4 regions of the Paenibacillus sp. N3/727 genome follow, and region 2 is predicted to be linked to each of the others. Evidence: predicted binding sites of a transcription regulator. Region 2 holds the regulator's gene; each other region holds the start of a gene.
What was found. Region 2 encodes Rex, which represses fermentation and respiration genes when NADH is low (regulators of the CRP and FNR family bind a similar motif). Its sites were predicted from a motif close to TTGTGAAATATTTCACAA; they were not measured.
Positions count from the first base shown of each region.

Region 1 (3,999 bases), 1.8 Mb from region 2:
ATATCCTTTTCCACCGTTTCCTCGAACATCTGCTGCTCCGGGAACTGAAACACCAATCCGACACGTCGCCGGAGCTCTCGCATTTTAGGTGCCTTCTCACCTGCAGTAATCATGACATCAAGCACAGATACTGTGCCGGCTGTCGGTTTGATAATACCGTTGAACAGCTGAAGCAGCGTGGATTTACCTGATCCAGTCGTTCCGGCCACGCCAATGAATTCTCCTGAACCAATTCCGAGATCGATATTTCGAAGTGCAGCGCTGGCCCAAGGGGTACGGGCATCATAATCGAAGCACACCTTCTCTAATTGAATGACCATAAGAAATCCATCAGCTCCTGTTCATCACCGGATTGTCCTTTTGCAACTCCCCGAGACTCCAATTCCTGTACAAGCTTCCGTGCAAATGGGGCCTCTAGGCTGCACAGCAACATCAGCTCCCTATCCTTAAACAGGTCGTCAGGTGACACATCTGCAATAACAGCACCGTCCCGCAGAGCAAGCACCCTTTCAGAGGCCATAATTTCATCCGCGTCATGCGTAATGGACACAATGGTATACCGCCCCTCCCGGTGCATATCCCTAAGGATATGGGTCAAGTCGCGCCTTGCCTGTTCATCCAGCATGGAGGAGGCTTCGTCCAGCACCAATATTTCTGGCTCCATGGCAAGCACTGAGGCTAACGCAACCCGCTGCTTCTGTCCACCGGACAGCTCGGAGGGATGTCTTTTAAGCAGATGGCTAACGCCAAATCGTTCAGCATACCGGTCGATCTGCTCTCTCATCTGCCGCCTCGGCATACACATGCCCTCAAGTCCAAAGGCAATGTCCTCTTCCACCGTGCTGCCAACAAATTGATTGTCCGGATTCTGAAATACCATCCCTACCTTACGGCGGATTGCGATCAGGTTATCCGGTACAAGCTCCAAGCCCGCTGTCTCTATAAGACCTTCATTAGGCGCCAACAGTCCGTTAAACAGTCTGGCAAGCGTAGATTTTCCACTCCCATTACTCCCCACGACAGTCACCCACTGTCCTTGGGGAACCGTAAAGCTGACAGAGCGGATGTTGTTCGACTGCCCGTTATACGAAAAGCTAACCTCCTTAAAGGTTAGTGCCGGGGCCTGATGCTGTTCTCCAGACGCGCACTTTTCCGATTCATGCGACTTAGGCCTGTTATATAATCCCGCTCTGTTCATAGCAAGTTCCTCCCTTCTGCCGTCCTCACAGCTGAAATCTGCCTGTTTACGGTCTCCCGTGCAACCTCTTAATCTGTAAAACCAGCAAACAATGACAGCTTGGAAAGCGATGGCACCAAATATCTTACGGCAATACCGATAAGGACACCGGTCACAATACCGGTCAGAAGAAGCGCCGGCAAATAGTAAAAGATCGAAGAGGTTTTGAAAATAATCGAAGCAGCCGTCAGCTGACCGATATTGTGCGCTACCCCGCCGGCGATGCTGATTCCGATCAGACTGAGTCTTTTTCCGCTAATTTTGAGCAGGCCATACATGACAACAAAACTGAATAGCGCGCCGAACAGACTGAACAAAAAGCTGGAAAAGGTTCCGAAGATCATCGCGGTCAGAACCGTCTTTAGAACGATTAACGTCATCGCGTCTCTTCCCCGCAAAAAATACAAGCAGGTCAGCACCATAATGTTAGCCAGCCCCAGCTTTGCGCCCGGCACTGACAGGTTCACCGGAATAAGGGATTCCACAATGCTTAGCACAACAGCAACCGCCGCAAAAATGGCAATAATGACCGTCTTTTTAAGCAGCATGGCAGATTCGTTAATTGACAACGGCGTCGACTTCATCCTGGCTCTCTCCTCCCGAGGCACCCTCTACCTCAACCAATACTTTGTGAGGCAAGCAGACGATGCTTTGATTTTTCTTGTCAACGAACCCGAAGCTGAGGCACACTTTATCCGGGCAGTCCGCTTCAATCATTTCGATCCCGTAATCATACACCTTAAGAATATTCATACCATGATCCGTCTTAATTTCAATAATCTGTTCTTCTTCCGTTAATTCCACAGTCTTAAACAATTGACCATCCACCGTAATGGTTGCCGTCAACGGATTATTGTGATTTTTTTCACTATCTTTTCCGTCCAACCATCTCGGAACAAGAAATATCAGTGCTGCTGCCAGCACAACTGAGATCAGTACCAAGTCTCCGCGTTTCATAAGCATCTTCCTTATTTTTTGATTATATAAATCTTAGACGTCCTCATTATACCTACTCCCCACCTATCCTTCAATGAAGGAAACACCCAATCCGGCCAGTTTGAGAATGATTTCACAAAATCATCACTAAATCCAAAATTTTATTCAAAAATTTAAGTAAATTATGAGAAGTCTCACATCCACCCTCTGACGGGCTCTGCTATAATCCAGTCGAAACCTGGTGGAAAAGAGGAATCCTCATGAAAATAATTAAGCGCTCATCACTGCTTCTGCTTTTGTCCGCCCTGCTTATCATCGGAGGCTGCATGAACTCCGGCGCGGCTCCTGCAGATCTCACTGAAAAGACGCCCGACTCCGGCCAGAAGACGGAAATAACCGATCCAATCAAGAAGTCTTACTATATTTTTGATACCATTGTGCAGGTTAAGGTGTATGACAGCCGGATCACGGACCGTCATTTTGATGAAATTGAAGAACTACTTAAAACGATCGACGCTGAAATGAGCCGCACGAATGACAAGAGTGAGCTGGCCAAGGTGAACGATAATGCCGGGATCAAGCCTGTCCAAGTATCCGAACAAACCTTCAATGTTATTCAAAAAGCATATGAGTACTCTAAGCAAACAGAAGGCCGTTTCAATCTGGCAATTGGCCCTCTCGTCACGCTGTGGAATATCGGAAATGAAGGCGCGCATGTTCCTGACCAGTCTAAAATTGATGAACTTATACCGCTTAGTCAATATAACCAGGTCGAACTGAACCCGGACACCCGTGAAGTATACTTGAAAGAAAAAGGCATGGAAATGGATCTTGGCGCTATCGCCAAGGGTTATTCGGCGGACGTCATTGCCAAATATTTGACCGACAACGGCTTCAAGAGCGCCATCATTGATCTGGGCGGTAACGTGCTTGCCTTGGGACAAAAGCCGGGCGGCCACAAATGGACCATCGGTATCCAAGATCCTGACCTTTCTCGGGGCAATCCGATCGGCAACCTGAAGGTGGAGAACCAGACTATCGTCACATCGGGCGTATACGAGCGCTTTTTCGAGGAAGATGGAAAAGTGTACCACCATATTCTGGATTCGGATACAGGATATCCTGTCGACAACAATCTGAGCAGTGTCACGATTCTGACAGACAAATCCATCGATGCGGACGCGCTGTCCACCTCGATCTTCTCCATGGGATTAGAAAAGGGCCTCGAATTTGCGGAGCAACTGGATAAGGCAGAGGCCTTATTTATAACCAAGGATAAAAAAGTGTACATTACGTCAGGTATGGCTAAGGTTCTGACTATGACCAACGACAGCTACACGTTAATGAACGAATAGCACAAAAGTAAGAGCAGGACATCTCTTCCTTACTGGAAAAGCTGCCCTGCTCTTCTATGTGCTGTTGTTTGTTCCCTACTAACTCATTCAGCACAGAGTACCGAGTCTACCAACTGGTCTGCAGCCGTGTTAAGCCATTTCCTGTTGGGCCCTCATATATTTCACGAACATGCCCGCAAAATCGGGATCCCACTGTGTTCCCTGGCCTTCTTCCAGAATATTCAGAGCCTCGATGGATCTCATCCCACTGCGGTAAGGTCGATCAGAGGTCATCGCGTCATATGCGTCCGCAACCGCAATAATCCGCCCGAACAGCGGGATATCACAGCCCTTCAAGCCGTCAGGATAACCTTTTCCGTCATAGCGCTCATGATGGGAACGTACCCCTTCCAGATATGGAGCCATCGCATCAGCTGGCTCGATCTGCCGCAGGATGTTCTCCCCCTGCTCCGGATGGGCTTTCACCTGAGA
Region 1 is NZ_CP093336.1:726,238-730,236, reverse strand. It holds gene MNQ98_RS03320 (energy-coupling factor transporter ATPase) at 1-320, opposite strand, end outside; gene MNQ98_RS03315 (energy-coupling factor transporter ATPase) at 305-1,198, opposite strand; gene MNQ98_RS03310 (Gx transporter family protein) at 1,267-1,821, opposite strand; gene MNQ98_RS03305 (NusG domain II-containing protein) at 1,796-2,194, opposite strand; gene MNQ98_RS03300 (FAD:protein FMN transferase) at 2,434-3,528, shown strand; gene MNQ98_RS03295 (HD-GYP domain-containing protein) at 3,658-3,999, opposite strand, start outside.
Region 1: a site for Rex is predicted at 2,295-2,312, ahead of MNQ98_RS03300 (FAD:protein FMN transferase). Genes of this name have one in related genera too.

Region 2 (3,999 bases):
GATTGGGTAGAATAATGTCTTCACCGATCTGACTTCCATCCTGAAACCGATAAAACCGGTATTTCGTCTCATTGTTCTGATGGTATGACAGATGCCATGCGTATTCTCCTTCATACATACCTAGAACAAGCCTTTCGATTACCGAACCAGGCAGGTCACTCTTGATCTGATTACGCATTTGAGCTTCCGACATACCACCGCTCAGAGGTTCGCTGTGTACAGCTTTGGCTCCATCCAGTGGTTTATTCTCTTCCGTAAACTTCACCCAAACGATGATATCCTGGTTTTCCGTATCCTTACCGGTAACGACCCAGTAAATGCTGTCTTTATCCCATACCGATTTATAAGTTTTGTCTTTCTTCATCAAACCGCCATATTGCTGAGCCGCCTTGATGGCCGCGTTCTCTTCCGACCATTTACCAGACATTACATTTGAATAATAAATCTGAATAAACAGTAATATGAGCAGAAAACCGGAAATGCTGAGAAGTATCCACTTCGTTTTTTTCTTCAATCTGCGTTCCTCGCTCCCTTGTTATTCCCTAAAGGGTCAACAGCCGCTCGAACGCACTTTGGGCTTCACGGCGAATCTTTTCTTCATCCAATGTAAGGCAAACTCCGTTTTTGACAACCTGCTTACCATTTACCCACACATGCTCCACGTCCTTGGCACTCGCTGAATAAACCGCATGCGAGATAAAGTCCGTATGAGGCAGAAAATGTGCCTGATCGGTATTTAACGCGATAAAGTCCGCTTTCATGCCGGGAGCCAGCGTCCCAACACCGTCTAAGAATAATGATTTCGCTCCGTATTCTGTTCCCATACGAAGTGCTTCAACAGCAGGGACTGCTGTCGGATCGCCACTGACACCCTTATGAATAAGAGCAGCTAGTCTCATTTCCTCAAACATATCCAAATTGTTGTTGCTCGCAGGACCATCAGTACCCAGTGATACGGTAACTCCCGCTTTAAGCAGTTCCGGTACCCGGGCGACACCGCTTGCCAGCTTCAGGTTGCTTCCCGGATTGTGGGATACCGCTACCTTATGAGCCGCCAAAATCTCAATCTCTTCATCCGTTAAATGAACAGCATGCGCAACAAGCGTCGGACGTGTGAAGACGCCAAGTTTTTGAAGATGAGCTACTGGCCGCAACCCGTAATCCCGAACATTCTGCTCGACTTCAGTTACTGTTTCTGACATATGGGTGTGAATTGGCAAATCTAGATCGTAAGCAGTCTGCACAAACTTTTCGATGTAATCCGGAGGACATGTGTAAGGCGCATGAGGCGAAATCATCGTTGTGATACGTCCATCGGCTTTACCGTGCCAGTCCTTCGCAAATGCTGTAGCCTCCTTCAGCTTGTGATTCTGAACATCTGGAGGACACAAACCGATTACACCGCGAGTAAGTACCCCACGCATACCGGACTGCTCAGTCACGGCTGCTACCTGATCCATATGATCATACATATCGAGGAAGGTCGTCGTGCCGCCTTTCAGCATTTCGATCACAGACAGCGAGGTACCCCAATATACATCATCAGCTGTAAACTTCGCTTCCATCGGCCACATTTTCTCCTGCAGCCATACCTGAAGTGCCAGATCATCCCCGTACCCACGAAGAAGCGACATAGCCGTATGACCATGCGTATTCATAAGACCAGGCATGAAAAACAGATGTGTGCCGTCGATAATCTCCGTATTTTCCTCAACCTTCGGTTGTTCTTCACCGATATAGGTAATGAGATCGTCTTCGATGACCATATATCCGCGCAGAACCGGCTTTTCGTTCTGAAGCACAGCAAAGGTTCCGTTTTTAATCATCCATTTACGCTTCGTCATGATCGGCATCTTCCTTTCCGTTATCCAAATAATAAGCCAGACTCTGCAAATCCGTCGTGAAGTCAGCTGTATGAATCCGGATGTGCGGAGGAGCTTTCAAGATCGTTGGCGCAAAATTCAGAATCGCTTCAATACCGGATGAGATCAGTTTATCCGCCACATCTTGTGCTTCGACATCAGGAACGGTAATAATCCCGATCCGGATTCCGAACTCCTTAATAGTCGCCGTCAATTCTTCCATCGACTGAACGACTAAATTGTTGATTTTAGTGCCGACTTTGGGAGTATATGCATCGAATATAGCTACAATCTTCATATTATCTTTCAAAAAAGCGTTGTAATTGGAAAGGGCGTGTCCAAGATTACCAGCACCCACAAGCACTACATTAATTTGCTGGTCCAGTTTAAGAATATGACGGATTTTCTCGATCAAATAAGAGACGTCATAACCTATCCCTTTTCTGCCAAAATCTCCAAAATAGGCAAGATCCTTGCGGATTTGCGCCGGATTTAGGTCGAGCTTCTGTCCAAGCTCCTGTGAGGACACCGTCGCAACCTCACGAAGATGAAGTTCGTTCAGATAGCGTAAATATACGGGCAGTCTGCGAACCACGGCCTCCGAAATTTTATCCGATTTCATGCATGCTCCCCCTAATGATAAACTCAAAATAAATAACTTAAATTCTTATTGTATCGCCTCGTCCCCATGAAGCCATTCCGCAATGCGGGGAACCATCTGCTCTGTCCGCATATGTTCCATTTTCGGGCCAGGCAGTGAATATAAAAAGTATTTTCCGTAATAAGATTCAATCACACGGGTATCATAAACAATCACAATACCCTTGTCTTGAGCTGTTCGCACAAGACGCCCGAAACCCTGCTTAAAGCGAATAACCGCTTGAGGTACGGATAGTTTCATGAACGGATTTTTCTTCTGCTGCTGCAGTAGCTCGCTCTTCGCTTCGACAAGGGGATGGTTAGGCGGTTGAAACGGTAGCCTTACGATAGCCAGGCATGTCAGCGCTTCTCCCGGAATATCGACCCCTTCCCAGAATGAGCTTGTCCCAAGCAGCACCGATGCGCTGCTGTCCTGAAACCTTCGGATCAGCTTGGTTCGGCTTGATCCATCCATCCCTTGTCCTAGTACGGATATATCACTGGATGACAGAACTTCCTTGAGCGGATCATACACCTGGCGCAGCATACGGTACGAGGTAAACAGCACCAACATTCGTCCATGAGTCGCTTTAGCGGCATCTGCAAGTGATTGAACGAGTGTACTCACAAAGTTCTGATCTCCCATGGTCCCCTTAACGCTTGGGAAGTCCCTTGGAATTAATAACAATGCTTGCTCACGGTAATTAAACGGTGACGGAAGCTGCACGGTATTCAGCTGCCCCTGATCTGAAGCATCCTGCAGCCCAAGATTATCGATCATATACTGAAACGATTTATCTACAGATAGAGTTGCAGAAGTGAGGATGATACTTCTTTTTTTATCGAAGAACAGCTCTTTCAACTGCCCGCTCACATCAACTGGCACAGCAAACATCTGCAGCGATTTACTGCGGAAATTACCGTTCGCCTCCATCCAGTAAACCACGCCTTCATCGTTCAGAGTCATGAAAAATTTCAGATTCTCCCGGTGCGCAGCCAAGTCCTTAAAGAGGCCGTTAATATCCGTAATTAAACTATCTGCTCCATAATCATTCAGTTCTTCCCGAACTTCAGATGTTAGCATATCTCCTTTGCGAACGACGTCTCCCAAGGTGACGTGAATCTGATTCTCTAACTCCGTTAAGCTTTCCCAGTCTTTTGGCTTCTTGGATGGTGACAGTCGAAGCGTAAATTGTCCTGCATCCCCCGCAGAAGCATCTCCGCGTTCAGGAAGAAGTCCGAACAGAAGGTCACTGAGCCGGTCCCAGCTCTCCTTGACAGTAATTAGATCAGGGTATAGCCGGTCAATGACTACTGTCCATTCCCCCGCCTTTTCGTGCGCCGACGTTTGAAGCAGTTGACGGAGTGCTGGCAACTGTCCATTCCGGCTGTCCTTGTAGAGACGTGTAAGTGTGTGTATCACCGTAAAATACTTCATATGGAGCCCGAGATGCTTCCCCGCCACATCTTCCAAGTGATGAGCCTCATCAATGACCAA
Region 2 is NZ_CP093336.1:2,504,248-2,508,246, reverse strand. It holds gene MNQ98_RS11320 (cell wall elongation regulator TseB-like domain-containing protein) at 1-514, opposite strand, end outside; gene MNQ98_RS11315 (amidohydrolase) at 543-1,844, opposite strand; gene MNQ98_RS11310 (redox-sensing transcriptional repressor Rex) at 1,831-2,484, opposite strand; gene dinG (ATP-dependent DNA helicase DinG) at 2,530-3,999, opposite strand, start outside.

Region 3 (3,999 bases), 200 kb from region 2:
GAAGTGGGTATATTTAGGCCATGCAGCAAACTTCGTCGGTTTCATGGCATTGTAACGGATGACGTGAGGCAACAGAATCGCATTGGTCCGTCCATGTGCGGTATGATATTGACCGCCCCATTTATGAGCAAGGCTGTGATTGATGCCCAGGAATGCGTTGGCAAAAGCCATACCAGCAAGTGTCGATGCGTTATGCATTTTTTCACGAGCCAGTTTGTCGCCAGTCATTGCCGACTTCTCAAGGTACTGGAATACAAGCTGAATAGCTTTGATTGCAATACCATCTGTATAGTCGTTGGCCATTACAGATACATAAGCCTCAATTGCATGTGTCAGAACGTCCATACCCGTATCGGCGACTGCTGTTTTAGGCAAGCTGTAGACATACTCTGGATCGATAATTGCCACGTCAGGCGTCAGCTCATAGTCTGCCAGAGGATACTTCGTATTCCCATGCTCTTTATCGGTGATAACCGTAAATGAAGTTACTTCTGAACCCGTACCCGATGTTGTTGGGATTGCTACGAACTTCGCTTTTTGACCAAGTCTTGGGAATTTGTAAATCCGTTTACGAATGTCCATGAATTTTTGCTTCAGATTGTTGAAATCAGTGTCCGGATATTCATAGAACAGCCACATCCCTTTTGCTGCGTCCATCGGAGATCCACCGCCAAGAGCAATGATGCAGTCCGGCTGGAATCTCTTCATCATTTCAGCACCGCGCTGAACCGTTGTTGTTGATGGATCCGGTTCTACTTCAGAGAATACTTCGATGGCAACCGGAACCTGACGCTGACGAAGATAATGCTCAACTCTTTCTACATAGCCAAGCTTCACCATCATAGGGTCAGTAATAATGGCAACACGTGTGATATCCGGCATTTTGGCAAGGTACTGGGTTGATCCTTTTTCAAAATAAATTTTGTTCGGTACTTTGAACCACTGCATATTCACGGTACGACGGTTCACCCTTTTCACGTTGATGAGATTGACGGCGGTCACGTTCGAAGATGTCGAGTTACGACCATACGATCCGCAGCCCAATGTCAACGACGGCAAGTTTGTATTGTAGATGTCACCAATACCACCCTGCGACGAAGGCTGGTTCACGAGTATCCGGCAAGTTTGCATACGGTCCGAGAACTTATTGATGATTTCTTCGTTATTCGAGTGAATAACTGACGAGTGACCCATACCACCAAAAGCAACGATTTCAGCAGCACGGTCAATCCCCTGATCTGCTGTCTTCACTTTGTAGCAGGCCAAGATCGGGCTCAGCTTTTCAGCTGACAGCGGGAACTTCGGTCCCACGCCTTCAATCTCAGCTACCAGGATTTTTGTTCCTTTCGGAACTTCAATTCCACATGCTTCAGCGATCTTCACAGCAGGCTGTCCGACGATTGCAGGGTTTACTGCGCACTTCTCTGCCACTATTGCACCTGCGGTCAGCTTCGCCGCTTCTTCTTTGTTCACGAAGTAGCAGCCGCTCGCGATCATTTTTTTCTTCACTTGTTCAAAAATAGCTTCTTCTATAATAACAGCCTGTTCCGATGCACAGATCATGCCGTTGTCAAACGTTTTTGAGAGAATGAGGTCATTGACCGCTTGATCAAGATTGGCCGTTTTTTCAATAAAGCAAGGTACGTTCCCGGGTCCTACACCGAGTGCCGGTTTCCCGCAGCTGTACGCTGCTTTTACCATGGCCGATCCGCCTGTAGCCAAAATGCAAGCTACATCAGGATGGTTCATCAGGACATTGGTCTTTTCCATAGACGGTTCGTCAATCCATTGAATACAGCCTTCCGGAGCGCCCAGTTTTACTGCGGCATCCAGCAAAATCTTCGCTGCTTCACGGCTGCAGGCTTGTGCGGATGGATGGAAACCAAAGATGATCGGATTTTTCGTCTTGATGGCAATAAGTGCTTTAAAAATTGTCGTTGATGTCGGATTCGTTACTGGGGTAATCCCCATAATGATACCTACAGGCTCAGCAATCTTTTGGAAGTTGTCATAAGAGTTATCTTCAATAACGCCAACCGTCTTATTGTACTTAATGCTGTTATGAATATATTCGGTGGCAAACATGTTCTTGATGATTTTGTCTTCGTATACTCCACGGCCCGTTTCCTGCACAGCCAGTTTAGCCAGATGCATATGCTTATCCATCCCTGCCAGCGCCATGGCATTCACGATCTTGTCGATTTGTTCCTGATTCATGTCAACAAACTGTTCTCTAGCCTTGTTTGCCTTGTCGATTAAGCCTTGAATATACTCACCTGCTGTCTGCTGTTTCACCTGAGCGGCTTCATTCTTAATGGCCATCTCCCTCATCCTCCTGTAAAAAAATGTTTATTATCTCTCTACACATTGATCATATCACAGGCCTCCTCAGAAAGATAGTGAATTTTTTCACATAGTTAAAACTTTTTTCAGAAAATAAATTCAAACGCAATCATTTCCATCTCTTCAAATTGTCTGTGTTGTCTTACACTACATTATCTCTGTTTCAAGTGAAAATAATCACAACGTTTGAAAATTCGCCACTTTTGCCCCTGCTTTCTGCCCCACAAGTGAATGTATTCACGTTATAATTAATTTAAATTTAACAGAAAATATTAGGGAGTTAGGGGATAGCGACATGAGAACAATGGAGAAGGTCATGGAAACCCAAGGGAATACCAGCTGTTTTTCGGAGCAAAACCTCAACCGTCTGCTTGTAAGCATGAAGGATCGTGTGATACCGGAAGGATCCCATTTGTTCTGGGAAGGCGATTTTTCCGACAAACTTTACTATATCAAACGTGGACGCATTAAATTAACCAAATCGACAGATGAAGGCAAAGAACTTATCCTATATATGTATCAAGCTGGTGATATGGTTGGCCAGGCCGATCCCTTCTTCAGCACCAAACACAGCTTCTCGGCTGAAGTGTTGGAAGAAAGTGAAGTCGGCGTTATTGAGCATAAGGATCTCGAAATTCTCATCTGCCAACACTGCGATTTTGCCATCGACTTCATGAAATGGATGGGGATACATCACCGGATAACACAGACCAAATTTAGAGACCTGATGATGTATGGAAAGCCCGGGGCACTCAGCTCAACACTGATCCGACTTGGCAATACTTATGGGGAAATTCAGCCGGACAACTCGATCTTGATCAACAAGAAAATTACCCATACAGATTTATCGAACATGATTGGCGCTACTCGCGAGAGCGTGAACCGCATGCTGAGCGACCTCCGTAAAAAAGAAGTTGTCGAGTATTTAAGTGGAATGATAGTGATCAAAAACTTAGGAGCCCTGCAGGAAATCTGTCACTGTGAACTATGCCCACATGAGATCTGTCGTATATGATCTCCCTGCTGCAAAACTCATTAGAAGCTTAAAAAGACGCTCGATAGCGATCGGGCGTCTTTATTGTTTTTGAGTATAAAAGCAGCAAAACCGACCACAATATATACGTCTTTCCTTCCGGCGCCGCTCTGCTTTGCAGCAAGTATATACTTACCGCAACCGGTATCCTTGGGTTTAAAAAAAATCACCCCCTTGTGAGTGGCAGTAACTAGCCGCCATCTAAAGGGAGCGATTTCTTATCTTTCAATGTCTGGCCAAACTCATTCTCTAACATAGCATTTAGAACTTATTTATGGGAAAGTTCCTTATCGTTCACATACTTTTGTGTCTTTTTACCTTTAATCGGGGAGATAAACCAGTAAGACATACCTACGAATAACCCACCACCAATAATGTTCCCCAGTGTGACCGGAACCATATTGTTAACCCAACCAGCAATCGAAACGGTTTCCGGATGTCCTGGCAGCATCGTTGCGAGAGACAAAAGCGTCATATTCGCTACACTGTGCTCATAACCCGTAGCAATGAAAGCAAACAGACACCACCAGATGAGAATGAGTTTGGCTGTTTCTTCTTTTGCACGGGTTCCCATCCACAAGGCAAGACAGACAAGCCAGTTACACAAAATACCGCGGAAAAAT
Region 3 is NZ_CP093336.1:2,307,657-2,311,655, reverse strand. It holds gene adhE (bifunctional acetaldehyde-CoA/alcohol dehydrogenase) at 1-2,322, opposite strand, end outside; gene MNQ98_RS10205 (Crp/Fnr family transcriptional regulator) at 2,639-3,358, shown strand; gene MNQ98_RS10200 (formate/nitrite transporter family protein) at 3,645-3,999, opposite strand, start outside.
Region 3: a site for Rex is predicted at 2,398-2,415, ahead of adhE (bifunctional acetaldehyde-CoA/alcohol dehydrogenase). Genes of this name have one in related genera too.

Region 4 (3,999 bases), 1.6 Mb from region 2:
GTTATGATCAAGCATGATGGGCTAAGTGGGGGTGTCCCAAAAGGTCCATTGAATTGGGACGCCCCCTCTGTCATGTTGTATTTTATACAACATTGGAGAAGCAAAATGCCTGAACCTACTGATATTGGTGTAGATTATACAACAATTCCTCCTGGTAAGAGGAAAATCAATGATTTCCAATCCGGATTGCTGTATTCCATACAACAATTCGGCCTTCGCCGCGGTATGACGTAATAAAGTTGCATTTTATACAACATTCGCACCGCGTCCAGCTCCCAGCGCAGCGGTGATGTTGTTACATTACGATGATCGACCCCAAATCCTGTTGAAAGACTAAATTCGTTATACTGTCATCTTTAACATATACATAGCATTGTTATAGTTCAACATGGGGAGAAGTGGTACCTATGCATGGATGGAAAAACCCGCTGCTGTACATATTCGGAATTGGTGTGTCCAACCTGGGAAATTGGATTTACTTGGTGGCTATAAACCTGTTGGTATTAAGAATAACCGGCTCACCGGCCGCAGTGGCTGGCATGTTCATTATCAGGCCGCTGGCTGTACTGCTCACAAACTCCTGGTCTGGCAGCATCATAGACCGGGTTAACAAGCGAAAATTAATGATAGCAGCTGATTGTATAAGGGGTCTGCTCATTTTTGTTATCCCTTGGCTGGATTCGATATGGGCTATTTACAGTATTATGTTTTTAATCAGCATCACCGGTGCGTTTTTCGGTCCGACCTCCATGACGTACGTTACCAAACTGGTGCCACCGGAGAACCGCAAACAGTTTAATTCCTGGTTCAGCTTCACAACTTCGGGAGCCGCGCTTCTCGGACCGGCAATTTCTGGTCTGCTTATTATGTATATGGATATTCGTGTAAGTATTATCATCAATGCGGTTTCATTTTTCGTTTGTGCGTTGGTGATCTACTTTCTGCCGGACGTGGACCAGGGGGATGATGCTGTGAAAATAAGTGATCGGATTAGCCTGCGAACGATTATTGGGGATTGGGCACGGGTTATTAGCTATGGGAAATCAGCTAAATATTTCATTCTCATTTATTTATTGTTCCAGTCGGTTATGATGTTCAGTTTTGCGCTGGATTCCCAGGAGGCTACCTTTATCAAGCAGGTGATACATCTGGATGACCGGAATTACGGATTGCTGATCAGCGTGGCCGGCGCCGGATATTTAGCCGGCTCCACGGCTGCCGCACTGACCTCCCGGCGGATGTCGCTGAGGATGATGATCAGTCTGGGGATTTTGTTCTCTAGCGTAGGATATGCGATGTTTTATTCTGCTTCCGGCTTTGTCATGGCGGCAATAGGATTTATCGTATTCGGTTTTTTCTCATCTTTCGCGAATACCGGCTACTCCACGTTTTTTCAAAATAGCGTTCCGGTAGAGATGATGGGCAGATTTAGCAGTACGGCGAGTCTTCTGGAAGGGATTGCCCAAATCCTGCTAACTCTCCTATTGGGCTTTGCGGCAGAGCTGCTGTCGGTTCAGGTCGTGTGCCTGATCGGAGCGCTCCTTGCGACTGTCATTTCCGCTTTCCTGTGCTTCGTGATCTATATTCCGTCAAAAAGCTCTCATTACGAGACCCAAACATCAAGCGCGAACGCTACGTAAATTCTTAGCAATTCGAAGATGATCAGAGCCGCCGACACTTCGGTCATTACGCTTAACTGCGTAAATGACCGGAGTGTTTTTTTAGCCGAAAAAACATAAAAAATAAAATTAAATTTTAAACCATATCTATGTGACTCAAATCACAAGGCTTGAATTCATTCAAATCTACAATGAGGTTAGTAAATGATAAGCATTCTCATGGAGGGAACAGTATGGATAATCCGAGAACGATTGAATTGGACGTGCGCCCGCATTTAAAAAACAAAATTGAACCGTTGCAAATCATTATGGATACCGTAAAATCCTTGAATAAAAACGATACATTCGTGTTGCATGTTACTTTTAAACCGACACCGCTTCTGATGTTGATGAAGAGAAAAGGATACCAGCACACGGTCCAAAAAGCAGAAAAGGATCATTGGATTGCAACCTTTGTCCATAAGAGTTCAAATCTGAAGGAAGCAGGTGGAATTCAAGAAAAGGAAGCGGCTCCGCAAATGGAGCATTCCGATCCGACCGGAAACGGACAGGGAGAGGTTTACTTTTTGGATAACCGCGGTCTTGAGCAGCCGACACCGATGATACGAACGCTCAAGCAGCTGGAGAAAGCGAAGTCGGGAGATAAGGTTACGATTCACAATGATCGAGTACCCATGTTTCTTATAGAAGAGCTGCAGTCACTCGGATATGCTTATGAGATTGAGGAGCAACAGGACGGGACTGCCGTGGTGACCATTCACAAAACGTGATGGGGTGAAGGATATGTTTCGATTGCCGTTTACATTTATAGTCACGGGCATGATCAGTTTCGTGCTTTTTCATTTTCTTACTTTCGCCGATTTTTCGGGATGGATCCAGAGCGAACCCAGATCCCCGGACGGGTGGTTTCATATCCACCTGCTCGTCTTGGGATGGGCGACCATGATTGCTATGGGCGCAGTATACCAGCTGATCAATGTGGTCCTGCAGACCAAACTGCACAGCAAGCGATTAGGTTATATACATTACGGTCTATTTACAATTGGAACATTGGGGCTTCTTGCCGGTTTTGATCATTTTAACACCAAATGGATTGCGGCATTTGCAACCTTGGCTTTTGCGGGCATTCTTCTGTTCGCCTGGAACGTAGGCGCTACGATTATAAAAGCGAAACAATGGAACCCGGTAACCATCAGCACGGCATGCGCGATCATTTATTTATGCCTTGCCGCCTTAACCGGAATGCTGATGGGGATGGATTTTAAATTCAATTTCCTGGGCATCTACCACATGAAGCTGCTTGGGGCTCATATTTGGCTTGGCACCATAGGCTGGTTCGGCTTATTGGTTACGGGCTTCAGCTATAAATTGCTTCCTATGTTTTATTTGGCACACCAGTATCCGGTATCTTTGCAAAAATGGGTGCTGGGCTTCTGGAATGCCGCTGTTTGGCTGGGCTGTTACGGATTCTTAAGCGGCAAAGCCATGTTTAATGCGGTTGCTTTCATTGTCCTGATCGTCGCTTTGTCCCTGTACAATGTCCACATTGGGCAAATCATGAAACACAAGCATAAAAAATCAGCCGGTGCAGGCATTGAATGGACGGTATGGTCGGCCAGAGTGCTGCTGGTACTTGTCATTATGGGGACGGCGGCCGTCCTGTATAACGCTGAGCTGGCTCATCAAACCTCGTTCATTGTGTTTATGCTCTGGTCCTATTTATATGGCTGGGTAGCGGTCACCATTATGGGATATCTTTCGAAAATCGTTCCTTTTCTCTGGTGGACCTACAAGTATGGACCTAAGGCGGGAAAAACAAAGGTGCCGACCATGGCCCAGCTGCTGCCGGAAAGACCCGTCCATATCGGTTTGTCGGCAGTCGTGCTGTGCATGGCCGGATTACTGGCGGGTTTAAGCACGAACAACCCGGTCATGATTATGATTTCGGGAATGTTGCTCTCGGTTGCGGCAGTAATGTACATGATCCGGATCGGATATGTTTTCACAAGATAAGTCATGAGGATCGATGAAATTATTAACTAAATGAAGAGGTGTGGTTTATATATGCTGACAATATATAGTGATTCCGGGCGTATGGAGCGTATTTTGGACCGTTTGCGTGAGGTCTACGACCCTGAACTGGGGATCAATATCATTGACCTGGGCCTGGTTTACGAGGTTCGCTGCGCTCAAGAAGAGGTTTGTGTGGTCATGACTCTGACCACTCCGGGTTGCCCCATGCATGACATGATGGTGTCAGGTGTTGAAAGTGCGTTAAGTGAACTGCCGGATGTCGCTGACGTTCATGTCCAGGTCGTCTGGGAGCCGCAGTGGACTCCCGAAATGATGTCGAATGATGCGAAAGAGGAACTAGGGTTTT
Region 4 is NZ_CP093336.1:913,443-917,441, forward strand. It holds gene MNQ98_RS29605 (hypothetical protein) at 106-234, shown strand; gene MNQ98_RS04095 (MFS transporter) at 408-1,640, shown strand; gene MNQ98_RS04100 (DUF2249 domain-containing protein) at 1,853-2,389, shown strand; gene MNQ98_RS04105 (hypothetical protein) at 2,403-3,632, shown strand; gene MNQ98_RS04110 (metal-sulfur cluster assembly factor) at 3,684-3,999, shown strand, end outside.
Region 4: a site for Rex is predicted at 1,769-1,786, ahead of MNQ98_RS04100 (DUF2249 domain-containing protein). Genes of this name have one in related genera too.